2 regions of the Janthinobacterium sp. BJB301 genome follow, and region 2 is predicted to be linked to the other one. Evidence: predicted binding sites of a transcription regulator. Region 2 holds the regulator's gene; the other holds the start of a gene.
What was found. Region 2 encodes FNR, which switches genes on or off when oxygen is low (the NO sensors DNR and NnrR bind a similar motif). Its sites were predicted from a motif close to TTGATNNNNATCAA; they were not measured.

Region 1 (10,275 bases), on a different contig from region 2:
GCTGGCATTGGGCGCGACACCGAGGACGTTATATAAATTTTCCATAAAAGGCTCCGGGGTCACGTTTTTCTACTAATTAAAGGCGAATTATCCTATAGAACGGCGCCCGCGTCGCTTGCATGCTGGGATATGGGGGCAAATACGTGCTTATAAAGCGCTTGCGGTACGGTAAAATGCTTTTTACTGTCACTCTTCCGCATTGATCAATGAGCAACGATAAACCGAATACCGCCGCGCCAGCGCTGGCGCCCAATTTCTTGCGTAACATCATCGAAGCCGACCTGGCTGCCGGCGCCCACGTGCGTCCCGGCCTGCCCCAGGTGATCACGCGTTTCCCGCCGGAGCCGAACGGCTACCTGCACGTGGGCCACGCCAAGTCGATCTGCGTCAACTTCGGCCTGGCGCGCGATTACGCCGGCCAGTGCAACCTGCGCTTCGACGACACCAATCCGGCGAAGGAAGAGCAGGAATACGTCGACACCATCATGGACAGCGTGAAATGGCTGGGCTTTGACTGGGAGCCGAAGCATGCCGATGGCCAGAGCCATCTGCACTACGCGAGCGACTATTTCGACCAGTTGTACGCGATGGCCGAATACCTGATCACGGCCGGCTTTGCCTATGTGGACAGCCAGAGCGCCGAAGACATGGCCGCCAACCGGGGCAATTTCGGCCAGGCCGGCAAGAATTCGCCGTTCCGCGACCGTCCGCGCGACGAATCGCTGGCCCTGTTCCGCGCCATGAAGGCGGGCGAATTCAAGGATGGCGAGCACATCCTGCGCGCGAAGATGAGCGAAGATGCCATGAGTTCGCCGAACATGAACTTGCGCGACCCGGCCATCTACCGCATCCGCCATGCGCACCACCACCGCACGGGCGACGCCTGGTGCATCTATCCGATGTACGACTACACGCACCCGATCTCGGACGCGCTGGAAAACATCACGCATTCGATCTGCACGCTGGAATTCCAGGACCACCGCCCATTCTACGACTGGCTGCTGGAAACCCTGTCGGCCGGCGGCTTCTTCGCCAAGCCGGTGCCGCACCAGTTCGAATTCTCGCGCCTGAACCTGACCTACATCGTCACCAGCAAGCGCAAGCTGCGCCAGCTGGTGGAAGAAAAAATCGTCGACGGCTGGGACGACCCGCGCATGCCGACCCTGGTGGGCATGCGCCGCCGCGGCTACACGCCGGAAGCGATCCAGCTGATGTGCGAACGCACGGGCGTGACGAAATCCGACGGCTGGATCGACTACAGCGTGCTGGAAGGCTGCCTGCGCGAAGACCTGGATCCGAAGGCACCGCGTACGGTGGCCGTGCTGCGTCCGTTGAAACTGATCATCGATAATTTCCCTGAAAACGAAAGCGTGGAATGCACGGCGCCCGTGCACCCGCACTTCCCGGAACGTGGCTTGCGCACCTTCCCCATCTCGCGCGAGCTGTGGATCGAGGAAGACGACTTCATGGAAGTGCCGAACAAAGGCTATTTCCGCCTGTATCCGCCGATCGACGACAAGCCGGGCAGCAAGGTACGCTTGCGCTACGGCTACGTGATCGAGTGCACGGGCTTTGACAAGGATGCGGACGGCAAGGTCATCGCCGTGCATTGCACCTATTTCCCGGACAGCAAGTCGGGCACGGAAGGCAGCGCCAACTACAAGGTCAAGGGCAATATGCACTGGGTCAGCGCACCGACGGCGATTCCCGCCGAAGTGCGCCTGTACGACCGCCTGTTTACGGACCCGCAGCCGGACGCGGGCGGCAAGGACTTCAAGCTGGCCTTGAATCCGCTGGCCAAGGAAGTGGTGCAAGCGTGGCTGGAACCGGGCGCGGAACTGGCCCAGCCGGAACAGCGCTTCCAGTTCGAGCGCCACGGCTACTTTGCGGCCGACCGGGTAGACAGCCAGCCTGGCAAGCCCGTCTTCAACCGCATCGTCACCCTGAAAGACAGCTGGCAGCCCGCCAAGTAAGCCACCGGGACGACCCACAAAAAAACCGCTGCGGCGGTTTTTTTTCGTTTCAACGGGAAATATTGCCTGTTGACTATAATAACGATAATTTTGTATATTAGGCAGCTATTGAGCAATTTGCAATTTTAATAGTGCTTGTACAACCTAGCCTAGCCTCCGCCACCAGGCGGCACCCGATTCCTCTTCCTGATGCGGATGGCAATGCCTTCTACTGCCGGCGAACACCCCTTAGCTGCTGAAAAAAGACCGCTGTGGCTGTTCGGCTTTGTCGTGTCGACGATGGTGGGCCTGCTGTTCTACATGGCCGCATCGCTGTCGATCGAAAGCGATGCCAGCGAAGAATTCAACAATCTGGCGCACAACACCCAGAAAAACATCGAATCGCGCACCAAGTCGTATGCCAACCTGCTGCGCGGCACGGCCAGCCTGTTCCAGGCCAACGAACACGTGAGCCGCGAGCAATTCCACCGCTACGTGGCAAACATCTCCCTGCAACAGAACTACCCGGGCGTGATGAACCTCAATTACAGCCAGGAACTCGACGAGACGCAGCGCGCCGCCTACGAAGCGGCCATGCGGCGCGACTATCCGCCCGGGCGCGACGGCTATCCGGCGTTTGCCATCCACCCGCCCGGGCCGCGCGCCCAATATTCCGTGCTCGTATACATCGAGCCGATCGCCAGCGCCCCGGAAAAGTATGGCCATGACATCGCCTCGCGCCCCCAGATCGCGGAAGCGCTGGCGGAGTCGCGCGATTCCGGCCGCATCAGCAATTCCGGCGTGCCCGTGCCGATGGACGGCCGTCCCCAGCTGACGGGCATGGCCATGCGCCTGCCCGTGTACCGCTTCGGCATGCCGGTCGATACGGTGGAACAGCGGCGCGCGGCTTACCAGGGTTCCGTCGGCATCGGCTACGACCTGGTGACGATGATGCGCAGCGCGCTGGCCGACATGCCGGTACGCAACGTCCGCCTGACCCTGTTCGATATCGGCCCGCAGGCGCTGCAACAGCGGGAGGTGCCGCTGCAGTTGCCGCACGACATGCGCCCCATCTTCGACAGCACGGCGGCGGGCATGCATGCGCCATGGTGGCAGCCCGGCAGTTCAGGCCGCTACCTGAGCAGCACGCTGCTGATCGAGCACAATGGCCGCGCCTGGCAAGCGCTGTTCAGCGTGCGCAAGAGCGACCTGTATTCGCGCTTCGACGCCTTCCTGCCGTGGCTGGCCCTGCTGATCGGCTTTGCCAGCACCATGCTGCTGTATGTGCTGTTCCACACCCTGGCGTCGTCGCGCCGGCGCGCCATCCAGATGGCGACAGGCATGACGGAGGAATTGCGCGCCAGCCAGATCCGCCTGCAGCTGTCGCACCAGAAACTGCGCCGCCTGGCTGCCCACGCCGACCAGATCAAGGAAGAAGAGCGCAAGCGCATCGCGCGCGAAATCCACGACGACCTGGGGCAGAACCTGCTGGTGCTGCGCATCGACGCCGACATGCTGGCCTCGCGCACGCAGCGCCGCCACCCGCGCCTGAACGCCCGCGCGCGCTCAACCCTGGAGCAGATCGACGCCACCATCAAGAGCGTGCGGCAGATCATCAACGACTTGCGCCCTACCGTGCTGGACCTGGGCGTGAATGCGGCCGTCGAATGGCAGGTGGCGCAATTTCGCCAGCGCACGGGCATCGCCTGCGAAGTGAGCGAAAGCCATGACGACATTTGCCTCAGCGACCAATGCGCGACGGCCCTGTTCCGCATCCTGCAAGAGTCGCTCAGCAATATTTCCCAGCATGCGAATGCCAGCCGCGTCCAAGTCAAATTGGAAAAGTGCCGCGATACGGTGTCGATGAGCATCAGCGACAACGGCGTGGGCGCGGCCATCGACGGGCGCAACAAGCTGGGCTCGTTTGGCCTGGTGGGCATCGAAGAACGTATAAAGTTGCTGGGTGGTACTTTCTACATTGAAAGCAGCCCCGGCGCCGGCATGAGCGTGCATGTCAGCGTGCCGCTGGGCGCGGACGCCACCGCGTTTCCCTACCAGGAAGAAAGCCGGGCCAGCAGCTGAGCGGCGCGCGTTCCGCATGAAACAAGCTCAGCTTGCGTATTTTGTAATTAGATGCAATATTGATGTAGAACAACTTAGCGCCTGCCCGCCATCGGCCAGGCATTCCCCGACTACTTGCCAGGAGTACACAGCCACCGCTTTCCCTTGTTTTACCGCAGTTCCCACAACGCTCTTTACCAAAGGACATTCATGGATACGAACGACAGTTTCAAGGCAATTGCCGATTTGAATTTGGACGCGATCAAGGTCAAGCTGATGCACCGGGAGTCAGGCGAAGGATGGAGCCTCGAGAAGGCCAATGCGGTGGAATTCGAATACCGCCGCTTCCTGATCCTGATGAAACAGTTTCCGCAGGAAGAAACGGCGCCGCTGATGGACGTCGATACCTTCTGGCACTACCACATCCTCGATACCCTCAAATATGCGGCGGATTGCGAACAGGTGTTCGGCTACTTCCTGCATCACTTCCCATACATCGGCTTGCGCGGCGAAGACGACGAAGCGGCGCACCACCGCGTGGGCGAACGCATGAAGCAGTTGTACGAGCAGACATTCGGGGAAGATTATCTCCGCGCGGAGACGGCATATTCGGGACGCGCCGTGCAGGCGGCATTTTCCAGTGCGGCGGTACAGGCGACGGCATTTTCCAGCGCGGCCGTGCAGGCGACGGCGTATTCGGGGCGCGCCGTACAAACGGCGTTTTCCAGTGCCGCGGTACAGGCAACGGCGTATTCTGGCCGGGCCGTGCAGACGGCTTTTTCCAGTGCTGCGGTGCAAGCGACCGCGTATTCGGGCCGCGCCACCGGTGCTGCCCAGACCGCATTTTCCAGCGCGCCCGGCAAAGTGGCCGCAGCGCTGGTCGAGTCATCCCCGACTGGCCTGGAAACAGGGCGCTTCTATACGGATCGTCCGACGCTGAGCCCGGACACGCAATAGAAAACGGGAAGGTAGGTATGGCTGCCGCACGCGGCAAGCTTGACTAACGCAGACGGCACCTCTCAGTTTGCCGTCTGTCAGGCGCTCTTAGGCAGCCATCAACTCGCGCAGTTCACGAATGCTGAAATCGCTGATTTCATGCATGCGGATGAGGATCGTGGCGCCGATCGGCAAGGTGTTGTGACGAATCTTGCTGATGACCGGTGGCGCCACTTCCAGTGCTCGCGACAGGGCCGCATCGTTCTTCAGTTGCAGCTTGTCGATGATCGCATCGAGGACGCGATTCGGGTTGTAGGTAGGCAAAGAGGTAATTTGTTTGAGAGACATGATCGAAAATCCGTACTTGTTGTATTAAGGCAAAAAGAAACCGAATGTCTCTTCTGCAATAATTCAGGGTAAACACACTAAAAAGCGCCATCACTTATGCGGCTTTTACGCCGCAAACAATATAATACACGCTATTGTTGATTTTTGCGTAACTTAAAGCAAAATTGTGATAATTGAAGAGAATTGACGCACTTGGAATGTGCTAGAGGATAACTCAAATTGAAAAAATTTGCTGCACGTCATCAATTTTTACGATGAGCAACACCGCTATGCATGAGCCAGGCTATGGCCATGAGGGTGCTCAGGCGGGCCATTTCCGCTGATAAATGCCAGCCTTGCACAGCCACGCCGGCCGGGGTGGCAAGCGGGCAAGTGCCCGGAATGGCATCCACGCGGCACCAGGCCAGTTGCCGGCGGATTTCATCGGGAGGCGGCGGCGGCTGCAGCGCGCGTTCGCGCCGGCGCATATAGGCGCGTACCTGTTCCTTGCTGGGGTGACTCGTAGCTCGCATGGCTCGCTCCTGCTGACGGGAAACAACGTCACGCTCATTGTGGATGCCGAGCCCGCCACAAGAGCCCAGACGCGTGACGACATTGCTCACCATATCGCCAGCGTGCCATGGCACGTTTGCGCTGCATCAAATGGCCGGGCCCCGGCATTGCGCCGAAGCCCATGTTGCGCCATGGCCAGGCGGCCAGAAGCCCAGTGATCCGTTCTTATTTCTTTTGCTGGCGCACGCGCTGCTGCTGTTTTTCCTGCGTTTGCTGGCGATTCTGCTTGCGCTCGAATAAGGTGACCGCATCCTTCTTGGCTTGTTCGACGGTACGCATTTCTTCATGGGCATCGTGCGGGACAAAAAATTCGGCGTCCTGCGCCGCCACGACCAGCTTGATGGCGGCGTCGTCGTCGAGGTCATACAGTTCCGTCAGGACAGTGGTGACCTCGTCCAGGTATTCTTCGTAAGTGAGGGTGCTCATGCGGTAGTCCTTAAGTGAATGGCGCACCGCCGGAACGGCGCGCTGCGCGCCGGCCCAGGAAAAGTGCGCAGATAACCGGCCATTTTACCCGATGCCGGCCCCGTCGGCAGACAGCGACCGCAAGGCATCGGCCACGCGCGCGTAGCGCAGGCGCACGCCCAGCTCGCGCTTGATGCGCGTATTGTGCAAGCGGCGCGATTCGGACATGAATGACAGCAGCATCGGCGTGACCACCTGCTGCAGTTCGGCGCGCGGCAGACGCGGCGGGCGCGGCAAGCCGAACGTGTCGGCCACGGCATCGAAATACTCCGCCATTTTGAGTTCGCTGTCATCGCTGGCGTGATACACGCGCCCCGGCCTGCCCCGCCACAAGGCCCGTTCGATGATGCGCGCCAGGTCATCGGCATGGATATGGTTGGTGTATACATCGTCATCCGCGGCCAGGGCTGGCGTGCCCTCGCGCAGGCGCTTCAGCGGCAGGCGGTCATCCGCATAGATGCCGGGCACGCGCAGGATGGCCACGCTGGCGCCGCGGCGCGCGCCCCAGCCGCGCAAGACCTGCTCGGCATCGACACGCCGATTCGCGCGCGCATTCGCCGGCGCCGTCGGCCGCGTCTCATCGACCCAGGCGCCGCCGCAATCGCCATACACGCCGCTGGTACTCACATACACCATGCGTGCGTGCTCGGGTAAAATGGCGGCCAGATTGCGCGTGCGCCGGTCCAGCAAGCCCGACGACCGGGGCGGCGCCAGGTGCACGATCATCGTCGCCAGTCCCGCCAGCCGTTTCAGGCTGGCGCGCTCGTCGAGGTTGGCCACGATGGGCACGGCGCCGGCCGCCCGCAGCTGCGCGCAGCGCGCCGGCTGGCTGGTGACGGCAAAGACGCGAAAGCGCGTACGCAGCAAGGGCAGCAACCGCATGCCGACGTCGCCGCAGCCCAGGATCAGCAGGCGCGGCAAGCCTGACGGCTTGCGCAAAGAGTGCATTAACATATTTTTCATCTCAAGGATTGTATGACTTTTCAAGTTACTGTTCAGCCCAGCGGCCACCAGTTCAGCTGCGAAGCGGACGAAACCGTGCTGGCGGCGGCGATACGCGCCGGCGTCGGCCTGCCATATGGCTGTAAAAATGGCGCCTGCGGTTCCTGCAAGGGCAAAGTGGTGTCCGGCACCGTCCAGCACAAGGCGCACCAGCAGCGCGCCCTGACGCCGGAAGAGGAAGCGGCCGGCTTTTCCCTGTTCTGCTGCGCCACCACCAACACCGACCTCGTCATCGAAGCGCGCGAAGTGGCGGGCAGCAGCGACTACCCGATCAAGAAAATGCCGTCGCGCGTGACCACCATCGAAAAAGTCGCGCCCGACGTCGTCGTGCTGACCCTGCAGTTGCCAGCCAGCGAACGCCTCAACTACCGCGCCGGACAGTATATCGAAATCCTGTTACGCGACAACAAACGCCGCAGCTACAGCATGGCCAGCGCGCCCGCCGATGGCGGCCCGATGACCCTGCACATCCGCCACCTGCCGGGCGGCCTGTTCACCGACCAGGTGTTTGGCAGCATGAAGGAGCGCGACATCCTGCGCTTCGAAGGCCCGATGGGCACTTTCTTCCTGCGCGAAGATTCCGACAAGCCCGTCGTGCTGCTGGCCTCGGGCACGGGCTTTGCTCCCTTGAAAGCCATCGTCGAGCACATGATCAACGAGCAATCCACGCGCCCGATCACCCTGTACTGGGGCGGCCGCCGTCCGCACGATCTGTACATGGATGCGCTGTGCCGCCAGTGGGCCGCCGACTTGCCGCAGTTCACCTATGTACCCGTCGTTTCGGACGCGCTGCCGGAAGACGCGTGGGAAGGCCGCACGGGCTTCGTGCACCAGGCCGTCATCGCCGACTTGCCCGACATGTCCGCGTATCAGGTGTATGCCTGCGGCGCGCCCGTGATGGTCGATGCGGCCCACCGCGACTTCGTGCAACTGTGCCAGCTGCCAGCCGACGAGTTCTACGCGGACGCCTTCACCACGGAAGCCGACCTGGCCAAGTAAGCATCCAGACAGCGGGGTGCTGCTGGCGCGGCATCCGCTGCCGCCACCGCTCCACCCCGTCGTGTCCTGGAAAGTATTCATGTCTCTCGCCTCTGCCGGCAACGGCTTCAGTATCCTGCGTCACCGCAACTTCGCCTTTTATCTTTCCGCACGCGTGCTGGGCACGGTGGCCGTGCAGATGCAAAGCGTGGCCATCGGCTGGCAGGTGTACCAGATCACGGGCAGCCTGTTCGACCTGGGCTTGATCGGCCTGGCGCAATTCGCCCCTTTCCTGGTATTGATTTTGCCTGCCGGCCACGTGGCCGACCGCTATAACCGCCGCAATATCATCGCCTGGTGCCTGGCGGCGCAACTGGCTTGCGCGCTGGCCCTGCTGGCGTTCACCTTGAGCGGACTCTCCATCGTCTGGCCCGTGTTTGCCGTGCTGGTGCTGTTCGGCAGCGCGCGCGCCTTCATGATGCCGGCCACGCAAGCCGTGCTGGTCAACATGGTGCCCACGCAACATTTCAGCCGCGCCGTGGCGCTCAGTTCGTCGAGCTCGCACGTGGCCATCATCCTGGGGCCTACCCTGGGCGGCTTGCTGTATTACTTCGGCCCCAAGGTGGTGTATCTGATCTCGTCCGCACTGCTGGTCGTGTCCGTCCTGCTGATGCGCGCCACCACGCCCGCGCCGCAAGTGGTCAAGCGCGAACCCGTCAGCTGGCATACCCTGCTCGAAGGCTTGCGCTTCGTCTGGTCGAAACCCATCGTACTGGGCGCCATTTCGCTCGACCTGTTTGCCGTGCTGTTCGGCGGCGCCACGGCCCTGCTGCCGGCGCTGGCGCACGACGTGCTGCATATCGGCCCCAGCGGCCTGGGCTTGCTGCGCACGGCGCCGGGGGCCGGCGCGGCCCTATGCTCGATCGCGCTGGCCATCTTCCCCATCACGCGCCGCGTGGGCGCCTGGATGTTCGGCGGCGTGGCCGTCTTCGGCCTGGGCACCCTGGTGCTGGGCAGCACCAGCTATTTTCCGCTGGCGCTGGCGGCGCTGTTCCTGATGGGCGCCGGCGACATGGTCAGCGTCTACATCCGCCACCTGCTGGTGCAGTTCGAGACGCCGGACGAGATCCGCGGCCGGGTCAGCGCCGTGAATGCCGTATTCATCGGCGCTTCGAACGAACTGGGCGAATTCGAATCGGGCCTGACGGCCGGCTGGTTCGGCCTGGTACGCGCCGTGCTCTTCGGCGGCGCCGCCACCCTGGCCGTGACGGGTATCTGGGCCGTGATGTTCCCCGTGCTGTCGCGCATGGACCGCTTCCCCCACCACGAGAAGGAAACGGCCGCCAGGACGGCCACCACGGCAAGCGCATAAGGTCTAAGATGCGCTATCGCCACTGACGAACCCGTACCATGAAAATCACGCTTCCGTTCCACAGCTTCATCCGCAGCCGCCCCCACCTGAGCATGGCCACGGCCATCGGCGTGGCGGCAGGCCTGCTACTGCCCGCATCCTGGCAACAGATGACGCGTTTGCTGACGGCGTGGAACGTGGCCGTCTGGTTCTATCTGGCGACGATGGCCTGGATGATGATGCGCGCCAACCATCACAAGGTGAAAGCCATGGCGGCGCGCCAGGACGAGCGGGCGGCAACCGTCCTGTCGGCCCTGTCCGTCGCATCCGTGATGAGCCTGGTGGCCATCGTCTCGCAGCTGTCCTCGATGAAAGACATGGCGCCGGACGAGCGCGCGCTGCACTACGGCCTGACGATCCTCACCCTGGTCGGTTCCTGGTTCCTCGTCGGTACCCTGTTCTGCTTTCATTACGCCCACCTGTATTACCAGGCCGACCCCGCACTGCGCCCCCTGAAGTTTCCCGACGACGAACAAGACCCCGATTACTGGGATTTCCTGTATTTCGCCTTCACCATCGCCGTGGCCGTGCAAACGTCGGACGTTTCCGTGCAGACGCGCATGATGCGGC
Region 2 (10,275 bases):
GGCCTGAATATCGGCTTCCCGGGCCAGTACTACGATGCCGAATCGGGCCTGTGGTACAACTGGCACCGCTACTATGATGCATCGCTGGGAAGGTATTTGCAGAGCGATCCGATCGGGTTGGCTGGGGGGACGAATACTTATGCTTATGTGGGAGGCAATCCATTGAGGTATGCCGATCCTCTCGGCCTGGAGAAGCTGATACTGATCCGTCCTCACCGTGACCCGATGATATATGTTGCCGCCTTGACATATGCTAATCCGCCCAATGCCTTGGTCGTCATCTCGCATGGCACACCAACGAGCGTGAGCATGATGAATGCGAAGGATCTGGCCGCTTACATCAAGAAAAATACCAACTGGAAACCAGGCCAGCCGATCATATTAAATGCCTGCAAGACTGGATGGGGAGAAAACCCGATCGCCGAGCAGTTATCCACTGAACTGGGTGACAATACCGTCGTCGCACCGACTGAATCTATCTGGAATCTGGGGCCTTTCGACGTCGGCCCGTTTGGTCCAATGAACGAGAATCGCAATGACCCAGGATATAACCAGATGGATATCAGCAAGCCCGGTACGTGGCGATGTTTCGGTAGCTGTGCTGTAGGAGGTTGAGACGATGAAGCTGGAAATAAAGGTAGGCATAGCAGTCGCTTTACTAGTCCTTTTTTCGTATTGGGTCATGCAGGAGCGGCGTACGACCGGTGAGGAACCAGTCGTTACGCCGCTCGAGCAGCGGGCGATCGCTGGGGATGGAAAGGCCATTGCCGAACTGCGCCAGGAATATTTGAAAAAAGGCGAAGTATCCACAGCGAATTACTGGCTGTATGCGGGAGCCCTGCGCGGGAATGCCGCATTGGTGGAGGAATATGCGCAACGGTTTGCGGCGATGCCGGAAGACAGGCAGGCGGCGCAAATACAAGGCATCAAGACCAGTTCCGCCTCGCCCGCGCAAAAAAAGGCCTTGCTTGAGAGGCTGGGCAGGAATTGATCGCTTCATCTGAGCGGTGAAATTACTCGGCTGGGTGCTGTCACGCTTCATCGGCGTACCGCAGCCGGCCTGTCCTCTCCCGGCGCCGGCTGCATTTTCCTCTTTTGCCGATTTGCCATTGCTTGACCCACGCGATGGCAGAACGCTATATATAAGTGTATATTACGGTCCTTGTCACCGTTCACTTACAAGGATACGATCATGCGCCTCACCTCCCTCGCCCGTCTGCTTGGCACCGCTCTTCTCGCTACTGCCGCCAGCTCCGCCTTTGCCGGCGAAGTGGTGGTGTCGGCCGCGGCCAGCCTGACGAATGCGTTCAAGGATGCGGCGCAAAGCTATGAGGCGCAGTATCCGGGCAGCAAGGTGTCCCTGAACTTCGCCGCCTCGGGCGTGCTGCTGCAACAGATCGTCAAGGGCGCGCCCGTCGATGTGTTTGCTTCGGCCGACCAGGAGACCATGGATGCGGCGCAAAAGCAGGGCCTCGTCTTGCCGGCCGACCGCATGGATTTCGTCGGCAACAGCCTGGTGCTGATCGTGCCGCACGATAGCAAGCTGGGCATCAAGAGCCTGGGCGACCTGGCGCACAAGGGCGTGACCCGCGTGGCCATCGCCAATCCGGCCAGCGTGCCCGTCGGCCGCTATTCCGAAGGCGCGCTGAAGAAGGCCAAGCTGTGGGATGCCGTGCAGACCAAGGCCATCGGCACGCAGAACGTGCGCCAGTCGCTCGATTACGTGGCGCGCGGCGAAGTCGATGCGGGCTTTGTCTACGCCACCGACGCGGCCATCATGAAGGATAAAGTGAACGTGGTGCTGGACGTGCCATTGGACGCGCCCGTGCTGTATCCGATCGCCACCATCAAGGGCAGCAGCAATGCCGCCGAAGCGAAGCGCTTCGTCAGCTACCTGCAGACGGCGCCGGCGCAAGCCATCCTCGCCAAGTACGGTTTCAAGAAACCATAATTCAGGTAGGCGCCCGCATGGATATCGCCTGGACCGCGCTGGCCCTGTCGCTCAAGGTGGCGGCGTGGGCCACGGCGCTCAATTTGTTGCTCGGCATCGGCACGGGCTATCTGCTGGCGCGCACGCGTTTTCCCGGGCGCGAGTTGCTCGACGCCCTGTTGACCCTGCCGATGGTGATGCCGCCCACCGTACTCGGCTATTACCTGCTGGTGCTGCTGGGCCGGCGCGGCACCCTGGGCGTCTGGTTGCAGGACAGCTTCGGCATCAACCTGATTTTTACCTGGCAGGGCGCCGTGATCGCTTCCACCGTGGTCGCCTTTCCCCTCGTCTTCAAGCCGGCGCGCGCCGCCTTCGAAGCCGTCGATGGCCAACTGGAGCAGGCGGCCCGCGTGCTGGGCATTTCGGAACTGGCGATCTTTTTCCGCGTGACCTTGCCGCTGGCCTGGCGCGGCATCCTCGCCGGCGTGCTACTGGGCTTCGTGCGCGCGCTGGGCGAGTTCGGCGCCACCCTGATGGTGGCCGGCAGCATCCCCGGCAAGACGCAGACCTTGTCGGTGGCCGTGTATGAAGCCGTGCAGGCGGGCCAGGATGACGTGGCCAATACGCTGGTCCTGATTATCTCCTTTGTCTGCATCGTGGTGCTGTTGTCGGCTGGCCGCCTGGCGCCCGGGCGCATCGCGCACAAATGACGGCTATGATGACGCCTATGCAACTCGACCTCGACATTCGCGCCACCTTGCGCTCCGGCAAACGCCGCTTCGACATGCAAGTGCAATGCACGTCCGATAGCCAGCGCATCGCCATGTATGGCCCGTCCGGCGCAGGCAAGAGCATGACCCTGAAAGCCATTGCCGGACTCTTCACGCCTGACGCGGGTCATATCCGCCTGAACGGGCGCACCCTGTTCGATGCCGCCGCCGGCATCAACCTGCCGCCGCAGCAGCGCAATGTCGCCTACCTGTTCCAGGATTACGCGCTGTTCCCGCACCTGACGGTGCGCCAGAACGTGGGCTTTGGCCTGGCGCGGGGCTGGTTCAATCCGCGCGCGCGCGAAAAATTGCAGAAGGTCGAGCATTGGCTAGCCGCCTTCCACTTGCAGGAACTGGCGCACCAGTTTCCCGACGAGTTGTCCGGAGGCCAGCGCCAACGGGTGGCGCTGGCGAGGGCGCTCGTGGCCGAGCCCAGCGCGCTGCTGCTCGACGAGCCGTTTGCCGCCCTCGATCCGGCCCTGCGTGTCAAAATGCGTTTGGAACTGAGCCAATGGCAGCAGCGCCTGGACGTACCCATGATCCTGATCACACACGATCCGGAAGATGCGCGCATCCTGGGCGAGCATGTGCTGTACTTGCGCGACGGACAGATCGATAACAGGGAAGAACACATGGCATTGGGTGAACGCATTGGATAAATCAGCGGCAGCGGAAATCGGCTTGCAAGGCTCGGTATGGATGACGGTGGGCGGAGAAAACCTGGGCGGCGCCGGCCGGGTGGAATTGCTGGGCGCTATCGCCGAATGCGGCTCCATCACGCAGGCGGCCAAGCTTGTGAAGATGAGCTACAAGGCGGCCTGGGACGCCATCGACGCGATGAACAACCTGGCCGGCGAGCCGCTGGTCGAGCGCCTGACGGGCGGTAAGGGCGGCGGCGGCACGCGGCTGACGCAGCGGGGGCGCCAGCTGGTCGACAATTTCCGCATCATCGAGCGTGAGCATGCCCGCTACCTGCGCCAGCTGGGCAGCCAGGCGGAAGGTATCGCCGACGATCTTTTACTCATACGGAGAATGGCCATGAAAACCACGGCACGCAATCAATTCCTGGGCAAGGTGGCCGAACTGAAACAGGGCGCCGTCAACGACGAAGTCACCCTGGAATTGCCCGGCGGCCAGCAGATCGTCGCCATCGTCACGCAAGGCAGCAGCGCAAGTCTGGGCCTGGTGCCGGGAGCGGAAGCGTTTGCGTTGATCAAGGCCTCGTCCATCATCCTTGTGGCGGACAGCGAAGGCGCGCGCTTTTCCGCGCGCAACCAGCTGGCCGGCACCGTCACGCGGGTGCAGACGGGCGCCGTCAACACGGAAGTGGTGCTGGACTTGCCGCGCGGCGGCACGATTGCGGCCATCATCACCAACCAGAGCAGCACCGACCTGGGCATCGCCATCGGCAGCAGCGTGACGGCGATCTTCAAGGCATCCAGCGTGATTCTGGGCGTGCCGGCCTAAACCCAAAGCAAGGACTGGGGGCGTACCCTGAGGGTACGACCCCGGCCTTTATCTCTTGGGTTCAAACGAGCTTAATCCTTCAACCGCGACAACCAATCCGTCGCCGCCGCCAGCGCTTGTTCCAGTTCCTGCGCCGTGTGCGCCAGCAGCGCCGGCACCTCGTCCAGGCGGCCCGCGTCGATGGCTTCCTCGGTGGCGAACGCGGCGCGGATCAGACGTTTCGTGCCCAGGGTGCCCACGGAGCCGCGCACGCCGTGCAGGATGCGCGCCACGTCGCTGTGGCGGCCCGATTGCAACGCTGTTTCGGCGTCGCGCACGGGCGTCATGCCCTTGTTCAGCGCGTCTTCCACCATGCGCCGCAGCACGCCGCGCCCCTTCGCGTCGCGTCCCATCACGCGCATCAGCGGCGCCATGGAAAACACTTCTTCATCGGCGACGCGTACCGGCTCGGCCGCCTGCACTTGCGGGCGCTTGGGCAGGTGGCGCAGGATGACTTCCATCATCTCTTCCACCACCACGGGCTTGGCGATGAAGTCGCTGATGCCGGCCGTCATGCAGCGCTCGCGCTCGGACGCCAGCACGCCGGCCGTCATGGCGATCACGGGCAGGCTCAAGCGCAGTTCCGTGCGGATGATGTGGGTGGCGCTGAAACCGTCCATGACGGGCATCTGCATGTCCATCAGCACGATGTCGTAGCGCAGCGCTTCCGTGCGCAGCCGTTCCACGGCTTGCAAGCCATCGCCCACCACGTCCAGGGTGGCGCCCATGTGTTCGAGGATGCCGCGCGCCACGGCCTGGTTCAAATGATTGTCTTCCACCAGCAGGAAATGCACGCCGGCCAGTTCCGTGCCCAGCGGCTGGTGCAGGATGCGCTGCTCGCCGCCGTCATTCTTGGCGATCAGCGCCTGGTGCAGGGCATCGAACAGGCTGGAGCCCGTGATCGGCTTCATCAGCACGACATCGGCCTCGGCCGCGCTGGAGATTTCCTCCAGGTGGTTGCGGGCGAAGGCGTTGACCATCACCACGATGGGCTGGCGCTGGCCGCTGGCCGCCTGGCGGATGGCCTTGGCCGTGGCCAGTCCGTCCATCACGGGCATGTGCCAGTCGGCCAGCACCACATCATACGGCTGCTGCTGCGCAAGGCGTTCGCGGTACAGTTCGATGGCGGCAAAGCCGGAGTCCACTTCGTCGGCCAGCCAGCCCCACGCCTCGATCAGCTTGACGATCAGTTCGCGCGTGGTGCGGTTGTCGTCGGCCACCAGCAGGCGCAGCTGGCCCAGGGCCGGCGTGCGCCGCGTTTCGGCCGGCTGCGCCAGCATCTCGAAGGGCACGCTGAACCAGAAGCGGCTGCCCTTGCCTTCGCTGCTGGCGACGGCGATGTCGCCGCCCATCATGTGGATCAGCTGCTTGCTGATGGCCAGGCCCAGGCCCGTGCCGCCGAAACGCCGCGTGATGCTCTGGTCGCCCTGTGAAAACGCGGCAAACAGCTGCTGTTGCTGCAGTTCCGTCATGCCGATGCCCGTGTCGCGCACTTCGAAGCGCAGCCAGGCGCGCCCGTTTTCGCTCTCGGCCAGACTGACGGCCACCACCACCTCGCCGCTCTCGGTAAACTTGATGGCGTTGCCGGCCAGGTTGACGAGAATTTGCTGCAGGCGCTGGGCGTCGCCCACGAGGCGCCGCGGCACGTCGGGCTCGACGGCGATGGCCAGTTCCAGCTCCTTTTCGCCCGCATTCATCGTCATCGTCGTGGCCAGGGTATTCATGACTTCGTCGAGGTCGAATTCGACGGGCGACAATTCCATGCGGCGCGCCTCTATCTTCGAATAGTCGAGCACATCGTTGAGGATGCCCAGCAGCGACTGGCCCGCCACTCTGACCATGGTCAGGTACTTGCGCTGTTCCGTGTCGAGCCTGGTATTGCCCAGCAAATACACCATGCCCAGCACGGCATTGAGGGGCGTGCGGATTTCATGGCTCATGTTGGCCACGAAATCGCTCTTGGCACGGTTGGCCGCCTCGGCCCGGTCGCGTTCCTGCTCCAGCTCCGCCGCGCGCGCTTCGAGTTCCTGCTGAAGGCGGTCGCGTTCGCTCATCAGGCCGTTGAACGCTTCCGTCAGTTCGCCGATCTCGTCGCGCTGCTGTACCGGCACGGGGGTGAAACGGCTGCCGCTGGTGCGCAGGGCCAGCAGGGTGTCGCGCAGGCGCACCAGCGGCGACAGCAGGCGTACGGTGACCAAGCCCAGAACAAAGGCGGCCAGCAGCGAAGCGAGGATGCTCCACAGCACCAGCCGGTACAGTACGCCATCGAACGGTTCGAAGGCATCCTCGACGGGCAGCGAGGCGGCCAGCAGCCAGTTCACGGATTTCAGGCGCTTGAAGCTGTTGACGGCCGTGATGCCGCGGCTGTTGGTGCTGACCATGCTGCCTTCGCCATCCTCCTTCAGCAGCTGGGTGGTCGTCAGGTTGGCGTTCGGCTTGCGCGGCTGCAGCAAACGGCTGGTATCGGGGTGCAGCACGTAGCGCGGCACGGCGCCGCGCGTGAGGATGAAGTAATAGCCGCTCTTGCCGATCTTTTCCGAGCGCAGGCGGCCCAGCAGATTGTCCTTGTACAGGCGCAGCACGCCGATCACCACGCCGGCCACCTGGCCATCGGCGGCCAGCACGGGCGCCACCATCTGCACGATGGGCATGCCGCTCGACTTGCCCAGCATCGGCTCGGTAATCATGGGCTGGCGCGTGCGCAGGACGGTCTGGAAATACTCGCGCTCGGCGACGTTGATGCCGGCGCGCCCCGTCACTTCCGGCATGTCGGCCACGATGGCGCCATGCGCGTCGAGCACCAGCACGTCGTCGAACAGCACCAGCATCGAGCGGCGCGCATAGTATTCGCGCAGTTTGGCGGGCTGGGCGATCAGTTCCGGCGGCTGCTGCCTGGCCGTCAGGGTGACAATCTGCAGCAGCATGCCCAGCTTGTCGTCGAGCTCGGCAGCGGTGCGGCTGATCAGCGATGACTGCTGGCTCAGCAGTACTCGGGTGAAGTCGTCGCGCATGTGCTGCACCTGGATCATGGTGACCAGCGCGATCATGGCGATCGAGGTCAGGCTGGTGGCCAGCGCGACTTTTGCTTTAATGCCGAGAGGCTTCATGATTTCCTTTTCAGTGCCGGGCGGCACAGGCGGCAGATAATGCTGTCAGGAATTTTCCTATCAATACCCCAGCTTGGCAAGCGCCGCCGCGCAAATTGCCCGCCCCGTATGGGCTTTTGACGATGTTGCCATATAATTAAAGGCTGGACGTCGTTTATTCGCCGAATTTACGGTGAAATTGGCATACGGCAACCCTGTATGCAGCTGTATGCAGTAAACTTGTTGTTGCATTTTCTAAAAGGTACCGACATGACTGAAGCGCTACTCACTCCCACCTTGCCCACCGTGAACGTGGAGGCGTTGCGTGCACGATGCTCGACCTGCAGCATGCATCAATTGTGCCTGCCGATGGGCCTCGATGTGGGCGACATGGATAGGCTGGACCAGATCATCGGCCGCCGCCGCAAGATCGTGCGTGGGGCCTCGCTGTTCCGCATCGGCGACTCGTTCCAGAATCTGTACGCGATCCGCCTCGGGCACTTCAAGACCTACCAGATCAATCCGGGTGGCGAAGAGCAGGTGACGGGTTTCCAGATGGCCGGTGAACTGCTGGGCATGGATGCCATCAGCGCCGACCGCCACCACTGTAATGCGGTGGCGCTGGAAGACAGTGAAGTGTGTGAAATTCCGTTTTCCAGCCTGGAACAATTGCTGGGCAATATGCCGACCCTGCTGCGTCATTTCCACCGCATGATGAGCCAGGAAATCACGCGCGAGCAAAGCGTCATGCTATTGCTGGGCAATATGCAGGCGACTCAGCGTTTTGCCGCCTTCATCGTCAACCTGGCGTCGCGCTATGAAGCACGCGGCTATTCGGGCAGCAATTTCCAGTTGCGCATGTCGCGTGAGGAAATCGGTAACTATCTGGGCCTGACCATCGAAAGCGTCAGCCGCTTATTGTCGAAATTCAAGAAGGAAGGCTGGCTGCGCGTCTCGAACCGCGAGATCGAAATCCTGCAGCCGGCCAAGTTGAAAGCCATTACGGCCGGCACGGACGTCTGCAAATAAGACTTACAGTTCCTCGTCCGCATGTAGCGCGATGCTGCGTTGCAGGGGCCAGGTCCAGATGCCGGACAGGCGCCACTCGCGTTTGTCGTTTTCCACCAGCACTTGCCAGCGGCTGCGTTCGAGCATCGGCAGTGCTACGGAAAAATTGCCGGCCGCATCGGGCTGCACCAGCAGCTTGATATCCTTTTCCGGCAGGGTCGCATGCGCCAGGTGCAGCAGCAAAGGCGCCTGATAGGCCTTGCCGAAGCTGTGCACGGAACCACTGAGGCGCGCTGCAGCCACGTCATATGACAGGCGCGTATCCATGGCCAGGTCGCTGGCGATCGTGTCGCGCTTCAAATCCTGGTTGATCGCCTTGCCCTGCTTGTAATAATCGCCCACCACCAGCGCATCGGGCTGCGTAAACGCGATATAGCCCATGAAGCTGCCGACGACCACGGACAGGCCGGGACCGATCATCAGCAGCCATGGCCAGCGATGCTTGTACCACGGTGCAACGGGTGCTTGCAGTTTCAGACTGTCGGACATGATATTTCTCCTGTTTAATCAGCCAGTCCCCGCATGGGGACCGGCCTTCCTGCAACTTCGTGGCGGCGGCGAGGGCACCCGGTCCCCGTCCGCCTTTCCTTGTTAACGTGGCACGATGAATACCGCGCTTTCACGCACATGCAGCGATGGATCGTCCAGCGATTGCAATTCGATCGCAATCTTGTTTGAGCCCTTCTCGCCGACGCCGTGCGGCACGCGCAGGCGGATCGGCCAGCCCAGCGTTTCCGTCGGCTGCAAGGTCACTTCTTCGCGCGTCAGCAAGGTCAGGCCCGGCAAGCCGGAAGCGCTGATTTTAAAATGCTGGCTTTGCTCGGACGTATTCATGATCTGCAGGCGGTAGACGTTTTCGATCATGCCGTCCTCCACTTCGCGTCCCATCGAACCGCGGTCGCGGATCACGTCCATTTTCAGGGGCGTGCGCAGGGCCAGCGAGGTACACACGGCGATGATGATCAGGGCCAGGATGGAAGTGTAGATCAAGACGCGCGGGCGCATGGCGCGCTGGCGTATCTGCTTCGAATTGAAGTTGTTTTCCATCGCATGGTCGGTGCTGTAGCGTATCAGGCCACGCGGCCGCTCGACCTTGTCCATCACGCTGTTGCAGGCATCGACGCAGGCGGCGCAGCCGATGCATTCATACTGCAGGCCGTTGCGGATATCGATGCCGGTCGGACACACCTGCACGCACAGGGTACAGTCGATGCAATCGCCCAGCTTGTCGTTGTTGCCGGCCTTCTTGCTCATGGCGCCACGCGGTTCGCCGCGCTTGGCATCGTAGGTGATGATCAGCGTGTCCTGGTCGAACATGGCGCTCTGGAAGCGCGCGTAGGGGCACATGTATTTGCACACCTGCTCGCGCAGCCAGCCCGCGTTGCCGTAGGTTGCCAGGCTGTAGAACAAGACCCAGAACCATTCCCAGGGACCGAAATTGAGGGTGGTGACCGACTGCGCCAGTTCCTTGATCGGCGTGAAGTAGCCGACAAAGGTAAAGCCCGTCCACAGGGCGATGGCGCCCCATACCAGGTGCTTGGCCGTCTTCTTGAAGGCCTTGCGCACGGAAGGGCCCTGCTTGTCGAGGGCCATGCGCGCGCTGCGCGTGCCCTCGATGCGGCGTTCGACCCACAGGAAAATTTCCGTGTATACCGTTTGCGGGCAGGAGAACCCGCACCACACCCGCCCGGCAATGGCCGTGACGAGGAACAACAAATACGCACAGATGATCAGCAGGGCCGCCAGATAGATGAAATCCTGGGGCCACAGCACGACGCCGAAAATGTAGAACTTGCGCGTGGTCAAATCGAACAGCAGGGCTTGCCTGCCATTCCAGGTCAACCACGGCAAGCCGTAGAACGCCAGCTGGGTAAGCCATACGCATACCCATCGCCAGGTAGCGTAGCGTCCTTTG

Region 1: the regulator FNR is predicted to act here: its motif matches at 4,094-4,107, upstream of CSQ91_RS20845 (glycine-rich domain-containing protein).

The regions. Positions count from the first base shown of each region.
Region 1 covers NZ_PDZJ01000003.1:323,226-333,500, forward strand. Annotated here, with positions in the region: gene CSQ91_RS20830 (DnaJ domain-containing protein) at 1-45, opposite strand, end outside; gene CSQ91_RS20835 (glutamine--tRNA ligase/YqeY domain fusion protein) at 207-1,973, shown strand; gene CSQ91_RS20840 (CHASE domain-containing protein) at 2,175-4,034, shown strand; gene CSQ91_RS20845 (glycine-rich domain-containing protein) at 4,224-4,970, shown strand; gene CSQ91_RS20850 (hypothetical protein) at 5,058-5,297, opposite strand; gene CSQ91_RS20855 (hypothetical protein) at 5,540-5,902, opposite strand; gene CSQ91_RS20860 (hypothetical protein) at 6,015-6,275, opposite strand; gene CSQ91_RS20865 (SDR family oxidoreductase) at 6,360-7,277, opposite strand; gene CSQ91_RS20870 (CDP-6-deoxy-delta-3,4-glucoseen reductase) at 7,290-8,315, shown strand; gene CSQ91_RS20875 (MFS transporter) at 8,395-9,666, shown strand; gene CSQ91_RS20880 (DUF1345 domain-containing protein) at 9,705-10,275, shown strand, end outside.
Region 2 covers NZ_PDZJ01000004.1:60,964-71,238, reverse strand. Annotated here, with positions in the region: gene CSQ91_RS22360 (RHS repeat-associated core domain-containing protein) at 1-615, shown strand, start outside; gene CSQ91_RS22355 (hypothetical protein) at 620-991, shown strand; gene modA (molybdate ABC transporter substrate-binding protein) at 1,193-1,951, shown strand; gene modB (molybdate ABC transporter permease subunit) at 1,969-2,640, shown strand; gene CSQ91_RS22340 (sulfate/molybdate ABC transporter ATP-binding protein) at 2,649-3,359, shown strand; gene CSQ91_RS22335 (TOBE domain-containing protein) at 3,400-4,167, shown strand; gene CSQ91_RS22330 (response regulator) at 4,239-7,313, opposite strand; gene fnr (fumarate/nitrate reduction transcriptional regulator Fnr) at 7,563-8,321, shown strand; gene CSQ91_RS22320 (FixH family protein) at 8,325-8,849, opposite strand; gene ccoG (cytochrome c oxidase accessory protein CcoG) at 8,952-10,275, opposite strand, start outside.